Regions from separate parts of the Streptococcus sp. V913 genome, predicted to be linked through region 2. Evidence: predicted binding sites of a transcription regulator. Region 2 holds the regulator's gene; each other region holds the start of a gene.
The links. The regulator NrdR, encoded in region 2, represses ribonucleotide reductase genes. The targets are predictions, from matches to a motif close to ACACNATATATNGTGT.

Region 1 (4,274 bases), on a different contig from region 2:
AAATTCAGCAAATATCAATCCCAAGCTGACATTCCTGTAAGATTTTGATATACTAAAACAGATAAACTTAGAGGAGAAATTGAATGAATGTATATGGGAAAATAGATGAGAAACAAGAAGAATCTCAGTACCAAGACTGGTCCGTTCCAGAAAAGCGAGAAGGAGCTTCCATTCCCTTTTTTAGTATCTTGCTTTGGAGTTTAGTGGCTACAGCTATTTCTGTGGTTATCCCCCTTATTTTGGGTTTAGTAAGCCCGCAACAAACTCAGGATCTTTATACCGGTTGGGCCTTGCATCAAAATGGTCAAATGTATACAGATTATTTTGGGACTGAGGGATTGCTCTATTACCTGCTTACCTATCTTTCACAAGGCAGTATTCTGATTGCTTTGGTTGAGTGGTTGGCCTTGTTTGGAGCAAGCGTTTTTCTTTTTAAATCTGCGGATAGTCTTACAGACCGTGTAGAAGAAGCCAAGCAGCTTGTGTTTGTGTTTAATTTGTTGGTAGCAGGTCTCGCTTTTGGTGGTGGCTATGCTCTCTTGCTAGCCTTGCCTTTCCTATTTTATTCACTTAGCATTGTTACGAACTACCTAGCTTATCCAAACGGTGACAAAGGATTTTTACGTGTTGGTATGAGCCTTGCTCTCGCTTTCTTCCTTGCGCCAATCCCAACAGCCTTATTTGCAGCTACACTAGCCTTGGGAATTATCGGCTTTAACTTAGGCAAAGGTCACTTTGTTCATGGTTTATATCAATTTTTTGCGTCAGCCTTAGGGTTCTCACTCTTATTCTATCCTTTGGGCTACTATACAGTATTAACAGGTAGTTTTGGGGATGCCATTAGCCAGACCTTGTATCCGGTAAATACTCTTAGCCTCTTTTCAAATGCGCATTTGCTTGAAAATGCAGCCTTCTACGGCTTACTTGCTATTGGGCTAGGTTCCCTTAGTTTGCTCTTTTCTGGTTTGTTCCAGTCAAAATCAGCTAAGCAATATTCCCTATCGATTGCTGCTAGTTTGGGCTTATTGCTTTCTTTGGGGCTCTTGATTTTTTCCAAAGAACCCATCAACGGTACTCATCTTGTGGTACTAATTCCTTTCTTGGTCTTGCTCCTTCTGACAGGAATCAAGGAAGATGTTTCGGATGGAGGCAGTCGTCGTAGAAGAAGACGTGAGAAACAAACTTCTTTCCTTAAAGGAAATTTCTATCTACCACTGATTGCCCTTGCCTATCTTATTGTTCTTCCTATCGTGAGTCGCTACCTTTCGCATCCAGCGACTTATCAGGAGAGAGAACGTCTTGCTAGCATGGTAAAACAGCAAACGAGTTCTGAGGATCGTGTCTATGCTTGGGATGATCGTCCTGATTTCTACCGTGCAAGTGAACGCTTGGCGCCGACTTCTCTATCAACTCCAACACTCTATACTGCAAGCGACGAAAATAAAACCAAACTGATGAATGATCTGAAAGAGAATCAACCGAAGATGATTGTGGTCAATCAAAAAGTTGCCTTGTGGTCAGATGTAGAGAGCTGGCTCAGTGAAAACTATGAGCTTGTTCAGACAGATACTAGCGAGTTTAAGCTTTATAAATTCAAATAACAAAAATCAATATCTTGTGGAATTTTAAAAATTTTAGGATTTTTAACACAAGATATTGATTTTTATTTTTAGAGTGGTATAATACTGAATATAAACTATTCAACAATATTTTAGAAAAGAGCATGGATATGATTGTATTAGAAGAAAAGCTTGCAACCGTTCCCACCTTGTTCGTTGAAAAACGAGATGGTAGACGTGTAGTGTTTGATGTAGACAAGATTGACAAGGCTCTCCACAAGGCGGCGGAAAAGGTTATGGACGTTACGCCTCTAGTAGAAAAACGCCTAAATGGTCTAGTTGAAAGAATCGTGACGGAAATTCACAGTCGTTTCCCTAAAGGTGTGAAGATTTATGAGATTCAGAATATCGTAGAACATGAACTTCTTGAAGCCAAAGAATATGCCTTGGCTGAAGAGTATATCACTTATCGGACACAGAGGGATTTTGAGCGCTCAAAAGCGACAGATATCAACTTTAGCATTCATAAACTTCTCAATAAAGATCAAGCGGTTGTCAATGAAAATGCCAATAAAGACAGCGATGTCTTTAATACTCAACGTGATTTGACAGCAGGGATTGTGGGGAAATCAATCGGATTGCAAATGCTTCCTAAGCACGTAGCCAATGCTCACCAAAAAGGGGATATACACTATCATGACTTGGACTACAGCCCCTACACTCCTATGACCAACTGCTGTTTGATTGATTTTAAAGGGATGTTGGAAAATGGTTTTAAAATTGGGAATGCAGAGGTAGAGAGTCCCAAGTCTATCCAGACTGCGACAGCTCAGATTTCTCAGATCATCGCCAACGTTGCTTCTAGCCAGTACGGGGGCTGTTCAGCTGACCGTATTGATGAAGTCTTGGCGCCTTATGCAGAGAAGAATTACCAAAAGCACCTCAAAGATGCGAAAGAATGGGTCTTGCCTGAAAAACGGGATGATTATGCTTGGAAGAAAACCCAAAAAGACATCTATGATGCCATGCAATCTCTTGAGTATGAAATCAACACCCTCTTCACTTCAAATGGACAAACACCTTTTACTTCACTAGGTTTTGGTCTAGGAACTAGTCGTTTTGAACGGGAAATTCAAAAAGCTATCTTGACTATTCGTATCAAGGGTCTTGGTTCAGAACATCGAACAGCCATCTTCCCTAAACTCATCTTTACGTTGAAAAGAGGACTCAACTTAGAAGAAGGTTCACCTAACTACGACATCAAACAGTTGGCTCTTGAGTGTGCGACCAAGCGGATGTACCCAGATGTCTTATCCTATGATAAGATTATCGAGCTAACAGGTTCTTTCAAGGTTCCTATGGGCTGCCGTTCGTTCCTCCAAGGATGGAAGGATGAGAATGGCGTAGAAGTCAATTCTGGTCGGATGAATCTAGGTGTTGTGACGGTCAACCTTCCTCGCATTGCCCTTGAGTCTGAGGGCGACATGAATAAGTTCTGGGAAATCTTCAACGAGCGGATGAACATCGCAGAAGATGCTCTAGTTTACCGTGTTGAACGGACCAAGGAAGCAACACCAGCAAACGCCCCTATTCTCTATCAGTACGGGGCCTTCGGACGCCGTCTTAGAAAAGACGAGAGCGTTGATCAGCTCTTTAAGAATCGTCGTGCGACAGTTTCATTGGGCTACATCGGTTTGTACGAGGTAGCGACGGTCTTCTTTGGCAATAGCTGGGAACATAATCCAGAAGCCAAGGAATTCACGCTTGACATCATTCGCGATATGAAACGTCGGGTGGAAGAGTGGTCAGATCAATATGATTACCATTTCTCTATCTACTCAACACCGTCTGAAAGCTTGACAGATCGCTTCTGTCGCTTGGATACAGAAAAGTTCGGTTCTATTCCTGATATTACAGACAAGGAATACTACACCAACTCGTTCCACTATGATGTTCGTAAAAATCCAACGCCGTTTGAAAAATTGGACTTTGAGAAGGCTTATCCAGAAGCAGGTGCAACAGGTGGTTTCATCCACTACTGTGAGTATCCAGTTCTTCAACAAAATCCTAAGGCTCTGGAAGCTGTCTGGGACTATGCCTATGATTGTGTCGGCTATCTAGGAACAAATACTCCGATTGATCGTTGCTACAAGTGCGATTTTGAAGGGGATTTTGAACCAACTGAAAGAGGATTTGCTTGTCCAAACTGTGGGAATAGCGACCCTAAAACAGTAGATGTAGTCAAACGAACTTGTGGCTATCTAGGTAACCCTCAGGCTCGTCCGATGGTCAATGGGCGCCATAAGGAAATCGCTGCGCGTGTCAAACACATGAACGGTTCTACTATTAAAACGGCAGGACATGAAGTAACAAATTAGAAGGAAACGCAATGGGGAAATACCAATTAGACGATAAGGGACGCGCACAAGTGACCCGTTATCACGAGAAATACTCTAAAGGTGGAACAGGTAAAAAAGAACGCTTGCTCAACCTCAGAGAACAGTTTTTAAACAAGAACAAGAAAAAATAAAAGTGAGAGTTGCCTCTCACTTTTCTCTTAATTGGAGGTAAAAATGATACTACGCAGACCAAGATTAGCAGATAAAGAAACAGTTTTAGAGATGATGGCAGAGTTTGAACAGACTCAATCACCCCACGATGGTGGGTTTTGGAACGCCAACAATTTTGTTTATGAAGAGTGGCTAGAAGAAAATC
Region 2 (4,274 bases):
CAGTCGTTGTCAATACTAGCTTCACTGCCATAGTTGCGAAAATCTTTGGCATGGACTTTTTCCTAGCCATTTCTCTCTTTCCAAAGTCAGTGACAACCGCCATGGCAGTGGGAATTACAGAAAAATTGCAGGGGTTGACGACTGTGACCTTGGTCGTCGTAGTGGCAACTGGGATTTTAACCAGTGTTATTGGACCAACCCTTTTGAAGTGGTTGAAGATTGATGATCCAGTGGCTGTCGGACTTTCTCTTGGAGGAACAGGTCACGCAGTTGGAACGGGAACGGCCTTTCGATACGGTTCTGTAGCAGGAGCCATGGGTGGCTTGGCTATCGGTGTTACCGGTATTCTCTATGTCTTTGTCAGCCCTATTGTAGCCAGTTTGATATTGAGTTAAAGAAAAACCCAGCTTTCTAGCTGGGCATTTTTTATTGCAAATTAACCTTGTTTTTCAAGATGTAATAAGTACCGAGATAGTAGATAACTGATAGAAAGAGATCGCGCAGAATTTCTGTACCAATCATCATGTTAAAGTTATTTTCAATTCGGAAAAAGAGAGAAACATAACCAATGACGATGGCAATGACGATATAGGCTAGAATTCCCATAGCTGTTCGATACTCATTAAAGAGTTGCCCGATTGAGATTGCGAGGTAAATGGACAAGATCCATGTAATCGAACCTGCTAGAAGAGACAGGGCATAGAGCCAACCGTAGCTGAGGTAAGGGGAAATGAAGTTATAGAGGTAAGTGAAGTCTTTTTCTATCGGTGTTAAGAAGAAGATAATCAGTACACTCAAGATAAAGACGATATAGCTTAAGATGGACCAGACAAGACCACCTAAAAGTTTTGCGATGATGATTTGGTGCTCAGAGACAGGCAAGGTCAGGGTCAAATACCCTTGGCGGTCATAAACACTCCCCTTGAATCTTCGGATGATTAAAAAGATTGTTGCAATCCAAAGAGTGACGCTGAGTCCTCCAAAGACTAGTACCAAAAAGAAGATGAAATAAACAGCATTGTTAGAATTGTAACTCTGGCTAAGACTACCAAGAAAAGTTCCAATTAAAACTGAAATTGCAAGCACAGCTCCATAGAGCGCTAAATACCATTTATTGACATTCTTAAATTCATAACGAACTAGATTCCAAAACATAATAATCTCCTTTGCTTAGGCTTTAAATTCCTGGCGGAAGAGCTGGTCAATTGATTCACCTGACTCGTAACGAATATCATCAACATTTCCTTGGCGAACGACTTTCCCGTCTTTGAGGAAGATAATCTCATCCAAGATTGGCTCAATATCTGAAATCAAGTGGGTTGAAATCAGCACCGTAGAGGTTGGTGAGTAGTTGTTGATGATGGTATTGAGGATATAATCACGAGCAGCTGGATCCACACCTCCAATTGGTTCGTCCAGAACGTAGAGGCGGGCTTCACGGCTCATAACCAAAATCAGTTGCACCTTTTCCTTATTTCCTTTTGATAATTTCTTTAAGCGACTATTTTCATCAATGCCAAGGTCTGCAAGCAGATGTTGGGCGCGTTCAAGATTGAAATCCTGATAGAAGGTTTTAAAGTAAGTCAGGGCTTCCTTGACCTTCATCTGTTCATTGAGATAAGTCGTATCTGGTAGATAAGAGACGATCGCCTTGGTAGCAGGACTTGGATCCTGTCCGTTAATGAGGACACGTCCTTTATTTGGTTGAAGGAGGCCATTGATCAGTTTGATCAGTGTTGTTTTCCCGGATCCGTTTGGTCCAAGGAGTCCAACAATCTTTCCAGCTGAGATCTCTAGTGAGATATTGTCAAGTGCCGCAGTTGCTCCATATGATTTTGATACATTTTCAAGTGCTAGTAGTGTCATAGTCTTAAACTCCTTTGATATAGTCGCTTAATACATTTGGCAGTTCTTCTTTTTTGTAGCCAAATTGAAGCATGCAAGAGACGAAGTGTTGCAGTTGCTCCTCGGAAAGTTGTTTACGGGACTGAACGATGAGGTCCAAATCCTCGGTGACAAAACGACCAGTTGTTCGCTTGCTGTATACAAATCCTTCACGTTCAAGGTCAGACAAGGCGCGCTGAATGGTATTGGGATTAACCCCAGCCTCGCTCGCCAAATCTCTCACAGTAGGGAGCTGTTGGTTGGATTCCAGTTCATGGGAAACAATCTGTAGTTTGATTTTTTCCATAATCTGTAAATAAATGGGTTTTGTATTATCAAATGACCAGGACATCATAGTCTCCTTTCTTTATCTTTGTTGTTCTAATTAAATAATACAATAAAACAAAAAACTTGTCAAGTAAAAATAAGAATTGTTTTGGGAATTGATCAAAAAATGGTATAATGAAAAGAAAACGACAAGGAGGGAAATGCATGCGTTGTCCAAAATGTGGGGCTACCAAGTCTAGTGTTGTTGATAGTCGACAGGCCGAAGAAGGAAATACCATCCGTCGAAGACGTGAGTGCGACGAGTGTCAGCATCGTTTTACGACCTATGAACGAGTAGAAGAAAGAACGCTGGTTGTCGTCAAGAAAGATGGCACACGAGAGCAGTTTTCGAGAGATAAAATCTTTAATGGGATTATTCGCTCAGCCCAGAAACGCCCTGTTTCGAGTGATGAAATCAACATGGTGGTCAATCGCATCGAGCAAAAACTCCGTAGTCGCAGTGAGAATGAAATCCAAAGTGAATATATTGGAGCTTTAGTAATGGAGGAATTGGCGGAGCTTGATGAGATTACCTATGTTCGTTTTGCCAGCGTTTACCGTAGTTTTAAGGATGTGAGTGAGTTGGAGAGTCTGCTCCAGCAGATCACCCAGTCCTCAAAAAAGAAAAAGGAAAAGTAAATGAAGCCAAATGACCGTTTTTCTTTTCTAAAGAATAATCGGGTGTCGCAAGATACCTCTTCTCTGGTGCGGTGCTACCTCCCGATTATCGGTCAGGAGGCACTGAGCCTCTATCTATATGCCATTACCTTTTGGGATGGTGGTCAAAAGGAACACCTCTTTTCCCATATCCTCAATCACTTAAACTTTGGCATGCCGACCTTGCTCCAATCCCTTAAAGTCTTATCTGCTTTGGATTTGTTGACCCTTTATCAGAAGGGAGAAACCTATGAATTGCAGCTTCATTCTCCCCTACCTATTCAGGATTTTTTAAGTCATTCTGTCTATAGCAGACTGTTGGAGAGAAAGATTGGGGATACTGCGCTTGCTTCTATGAAGCAAGCTCCAAGTGAGGGAGAAGCACTCTCTGTTTCTTTGAGCCAAGTATTTCCAAACCTGACCGAAGAAGTGACTCCAACCGAGTCTAAAATCAAGATGAAAAATGATTTTGATTTAGAGCATTTTCAGCGCCTGATGGCTCGAGATGGCTTGCGTTTTGAAAATGAGCAGGCGGATGTTTTGGAACTGTTTGCCATCGCAGATGAAAAAAAATGGACCTGGTTTGAAACCTATCAATTAGCCAAGGCGACTACAGTGGCTCAGGTTATTTCAGTCAAACGCATGCGTGAAAAGATAGCACAAAAACCAGCGTCTTCTGACTTTAGTCCCAAAGAAATGACCATTATCAATGAAGCCAAAAATAAAACTCCCCTGGAATTTTTAGCAGAAATCAAGCAAACACGTAAGGGAAATATCATCCAAAGTGAAAGAGAACTCCTTCACCAGATGGCATCTTTAGGCTTGTTGGACGAAGTTATCAATATCGTCTTGCTTTTAACCTTTAACAAGGTTGATTCGGCCAATGTTAATGAAAAATATGCTATGAAAGTCGCCAACGACTATGCCTATCGTAAGATTCGGACAGCTGAGGAAGCCGTGCTTCGGATTCGAGAACACCAGCAAAAAGGGCAAGAAGAACAGAAAAACAAGGCCAGCTCAACTAAGACAAATGTTCCCAAGTGGAGCAATCCAGAATATAAAAATCAAACCAGTGAGGAAACTCGTCTGGAACTTGAACGCAAAAAACAAGAAATGTTAGCCCGATTAGAAGAAGGAGGAGACTAGATGGAAAGTGTGGGTGACGTTATTAAACGTCAGACGAGTCGTTTTCAGTATCAGGACCTAGTCCAGCAGATTATGAAAGACCCAGATGTAGCAACTTTTATCCAGAAAGAATCCCTCAGCCAAGAGGAGTTAAATCGTAGTATCTCCAAGTTCAACCAATATATTACAGAACGGGATAAGTTTCTTCGTGGGGATGCGGACTATATAGCGCGTGGCTACAAGCCTATCTTGGTTATGAATCACGGATATGCGGATGTATC
Region 3 (4,274 bases), on a different contig from region 2:
TCATCTCTAGTTTATCATAGTCTGAGAAGAGTATCGCACAAAAAGTCGAAAGACCGACTTTTCATTTTTCCTAGTATTTTAGATGCTTATCCAAATTTATTCTAGTGTAATCATTTATTCAGTAGTTTGAGAGAATTTAGTAGGCTTAGAGTAAAACTAGATTACACAGCTTTCACATTGGTTCGCACCAACTTCTCCACCATCGTCTGTAAAAGTACGGACGTAGTAGATAGACTTAATGCCCTTGTTAAAGGCATAGTTACGAAGGATAGACAAGTCACGTGTCGTTTGTTTATTTTCTTTCTTCCATTCGTAAAGACCTTTTGGAATATCACTACGCATGAAGAGGGTGAGTGAAAGTCCTTGGTCCACGTGCTCTGTTGCAGCAGCGTAAACATCAATCACCTTACGCATATCCATATCGTAAGCAGAAGTGTAGTAAGGGATAGTATCTGTTGACAACCCTGCAGCAGGATAGTAGATTTTACCGATTTTCTTCTCTTGGCGTTCTTCAATACGTTGCGTAATCGGGTGGATAGATGCAGAAACATCGTTGATGTAGCTGATCGAACCATTTGGAGCAACAGCTAGACGGTTTTGGTGATAAAGACCATCTGCTTGAACCTTGTCGCGAAGTTCAGCCCAGTCAGCAGCACTTGGGATAAAGACGTCTTTGAATAGTTCTTTAACACGGTCTGATTTTGGAACAAATTCGCCTGTCACATACTTGTCGAAGTAGCTTCCGTTAGCATAGTCTGATTTTTCAAAGTTGTGGAAGGTGATACCACGTTCGCGGGCGATGTTATTAGATTCTACTAAGGTCCAGTAGTTCATAAGCATAAAGTAGATGCTTGTAAACTCAACAGACTCAGGCGACCCATATTCGATCAGTTGTTGCGCTAGATAGCTATGAAGCCCCATGGCACCAAGACCAAAGGTGTGAGCCAAACTGTTTCCGTGGTCGATAGTAGGAACAGCTACGATGTGCGAACTATCTGTAACGAAAGTAAGAGCACGAACCATAGCACGGATTGAACGACCAAAGTCAGGTGAGGTCATCATGTTGACCACGTTGGTTGATCCAAGGTTACATGAAACGTCCGTTCCCATTTGAATGAATTCTTGAGCATCGTTGATCAAGCTTGGTTCTTGAACTTGAAGAATCTCAGAACACAAGTTACTCATGATAATCTTTCCGTCAACCGGATTTGCACGGTTAGCCGTATCAATGTTGACTACATAAGGATAGCCAGACTCTTGTTGCAATTTAGAGATTTCTGTTTCCAAGTCACGCGCTTTGATTTTTGTCTTGCTGATGTTTGGATTTGCGACTAGTTCATCGTATTTTTCAGTGATATCGATGTAGTTGAATGGCACACCATATTCAAGTTCTACAGAGTATGGGCTGAAGAGATACATTTCTTCATTTTTTCGAGCCAATTCGTAGAATTTATCGGGTACTACAACACCGAGTGAAAGAGTCTTAACACGAACTTTTTCATCAGCGTTTTCTTTCTTAGTGGAAAGGAAAGCGATGATATCTGGGTGAAAGACGTTGAGGTAGACAACACCTGCACCTTGACGTTGTCCGAGTTGGTTTGAGTAAGAGAAGCTGTCTTCAAAAAGCTTCATAACTGGTACGACACCAGAAGCGGCACCCTCATAGCCCTTGATAGGAGCTCCAGCTTCACGAAGGTTGCTGAGGGAAATTCCCACGCCACCACCGATACGTGAAAGTTGAAGGGCTGAGTTGATAGAACGTCCGATAGAGTTCATATCATCCGTTACTTGAATCAAGAAACAAGATACCAACTCCCCACGACGAGCACGACCTGCGTTCAAAAAGGAAGGAGTAGCTGGTTGGTAGCGTTGGTGGATGATTTCATTGGCAATATCAGTCGCAATCGCTTCATCCCCGTCAGCAAAATAAAGTGCATTAAAGAAGACACGGTCTTCCATGCTTTCAAGGTAATATTCACCGTCATTAGTCTTCAAGGCATATTGATTGTAAAACTTATAGGCTGCCATAAACGACTTGAATTGGAAGTTTTGGTCCTTGATAAATTGATGCAATTCTTCCAAAAACTCTGGACGGTATTTCTTGAGAAATGCAGTTTCGATGTAGTTATGTTCAATAAGGTAGTTGATTTTATCAGTAATTGAATCAAAAACCATAGTGTTTGGAACTACATTTTCTTTAAAGAAAGCATCCAAGGCTTCCTTATCTTTATGAAGCATGATTTGTCCATTAACAGGACGGTTGATTTCGTTATTGAGACGGAAGTAAGTCACGTCTTCAAGATGTTTTAATCCCATAAAATTTTCCTTATCTAACCTGATTACAAAAGAAAGGCCTCTAAGTTAGCCCTAGAAGCAATTTCTTCTGGATGATGTACTAAGATTATGCTAACTGTTTTAGTTTTCCTGGTTGGAAACCTGAAAAGACTTCAGTTGGTGTTTGGATGACAGGAGCAGCGCTGAAACCGAGCTCTTTAACTTGATCGATATACTCAGGTTGCTCGTCAAGATTGATCTCACGATATGCGATATTATTACTGTCCAAGAAACGCTTGGTCATCTTACATTGGACACAGTTATTTTTAGAATAAACGGTTACCATTTTCGTAACTCCTCTTTCAAAATAGATTACTTTCTTAGTATATCAGAAAAAAAAACTTTGTCAAACTTTTTAAACTAAATCTTGTGCTAAAAAGTTACGGTTTTGAAATAAAAACACAAGATATAGTGTTTTTGAAAACATAAATTTTGATTTCCGTTGAACTGTCAAACTTTCTCAAAATAAAAAAACTACATACTGTATATTGGCAATATAAATAGAAGATTTTCAGCAAGTTATCAGAAAGGAAATAGAAGAAAGTCCATAAAATACTTGAAAAATTATCTAGAAGGTGATATAATACAGTCTTGTAAGGGTTATCACATATAATCCAAAAAAGAAATAACTAAAGGAGAGTCAAACTATGGCTTCTAAAGATTTCCACGTAGTGGCAGAAACAGGTATTCACGCACGTCCAGCAACATTGTTGGTTCAAACAGCTAGCAAATTTGCTTCAGATATCACTCTTGAATACAAAGGTAAATCAGTAAACCTTAAATCTATCATGGGTGTTATGAGTCTTGGTGTTGGCCAAGGTGCTGACGTTACAATTTCAGCTGAAGGTGCAGATGCTGATGACGCAATCGCTGCTATCACTGAAACTATGGAAAAAGAAGGATTGGCATAAGGAAAATGACAGAAATGCTTAAAGGAATCGCAGCATCAGACGGTGTTGCAGTTGCAAAAGCATATCTACTCGTTCAACCGGATTTGTCATTTGAGACTGTTACAGTCGAAGATACAAACGCAGAAGAAGCTCGCCTTGATGCCGCTCTAAAAGCATCACAAGACGAGCTTTCTGTTATTCGTGAGAAAGCAGTAGGTACGCTCGGTGAAGAAGCAGCTCAAGTTTTTGACGCTCACTTAATGGTTCTTGCTGACCCAGAAATGATCAGTCAAATCAAGGAAACAATCCGTGCGAAGAAAGTGAATGCAGAAGCAGGTCTGAAAGAAGTGACAGACATGTTTATCACTATCTTTGAAGGCATGGAAGACAACCCATACATGCAAGAACGTGCAGCGGATATCCGCGACGTGACAAAACGTGTATTGGCAAATCTCCTTGGTAAAAAATTGCCAAACCCAGCTTCTATCAATGAAGAAGTGATCGTGATTGCGCATGACTTGACTCCTTCAGATACAGCTCAATTGGACAAAAACTTTGTAAAAGCTTTTGTAACCAACATTGGTGGACGTACAAGCCACTCAGCTATCATGGCGCGTACACTTGAAATCGCGGCAGTATTAGGTACAAACAACATCACTGAAATTGTTAAAGATGGTGATATCCTTGCTGTTAACGGTATCACTGGTGAAGTGATTATCAACCCAACTGATGAGCAAGCGGCAGAATTCAAGGCTGCTGGTGAAGCTTATGCGAAGCAAAAAGCTGAATGGGCACTTTTGAAAGATGCTCAAACAGTGACTGCTGATGGTAAACACTTTGAATTGGCTGCTAATATCGGTACTCCAAAAGACGTGGAAGGTGTCAATGCCAACGGTGCCGAAGCTGTTGGTCTTTACCGTACAGAGTTCTTGTACATGGATTCTCAAGACTTCCCAACAGAAGACGAGCAGTATGAAGCATACAAGGCTGTTCTTGAGGGAATGAATGGTAAACCAGTAGTTGTTCGTACAATGGATATCGGTGGTGATA

Region 1: the regulator NrdR is predicted to act here: its motif matches at 1,647-1,662, upstream of nrdD (anaerobic ribonucleoside-triphosphate reductase).
Region 3: the regulator NrdR is predicted to act here: its motif matches at 2,734-2,749, upstream of nrdH (glutaredoxin-like protein NrdH).

The regions. Positions count from the first base shown of each region.
Region 1 is NZ_JBTHHX010000003.1:2,680-6,953, reverse strand. Features, by position in the region: gene ACXYSL_RS06170 (hypothetical protein) at 1-48, shown strand, start outside; gene ACXYSL_RS06165 (damage-inducible protein CinA) at 84-1,601, shown strand; gene nrdD (anaerobic ribonucleoside-triphosphate reductase) at 1,730-3,937, shown strand; gene ACXYSL_RS06155 (hypothetical protein) at 3,949-4,089, shown strand; gene ACXYSL_RS06150 (GNAT family N-acetyltransferase) at 4,133-4,274, shown strand, end outside.
Region 2 is NZ_JBTHHX010000002.1:73,202-77,475, forward strand. Features, by position in the region: gene ACXYSL_RS04310 (LrgB family protein) at 1-395, shown strand, start outside; gene ACXYSL_RS04315 (hypothetical protein) at 427-1,155, opposite strand; gene ACXYSL_RS04320 (ABC transporter ATP-binding protein) at 1,171-1,866, opposite strand; gene ACXYSL_RS04325 (GntR family transcriptional regulator) at 1,871-2,236, opposite strand; gene nrdR (transcriptional regulator NrdR) at 2,377-2,850, shown strand; gene ACXYSL_RS04335 (replication initiation and membrane attachment family protein) at 2,851-4,014, shown strand; gene dnaI (primosomal protein DnaI) at 4,015-4,274, shown strand, end outside.
Region 3 is NZ_JBTHHX010000001.1:32,318-36,591, forward strand. Features, by position in the region: gene nrdE (class 1b ribonucleoside-diphosphate reductase subunit alpha) at 157-2,316, opposite strand; gene nrdH (glutaredoxin-like protein NrdH) at 2,402-2,620, opposite strand; gene ACXYSL_RS00200 (phosphocarrier protein HPr) at 2,982-3,245, shown strand; gene ptsP (phosphoenolpyruvate--protein phosphotransferase) at 3,251-4,274, shown strand, end outside.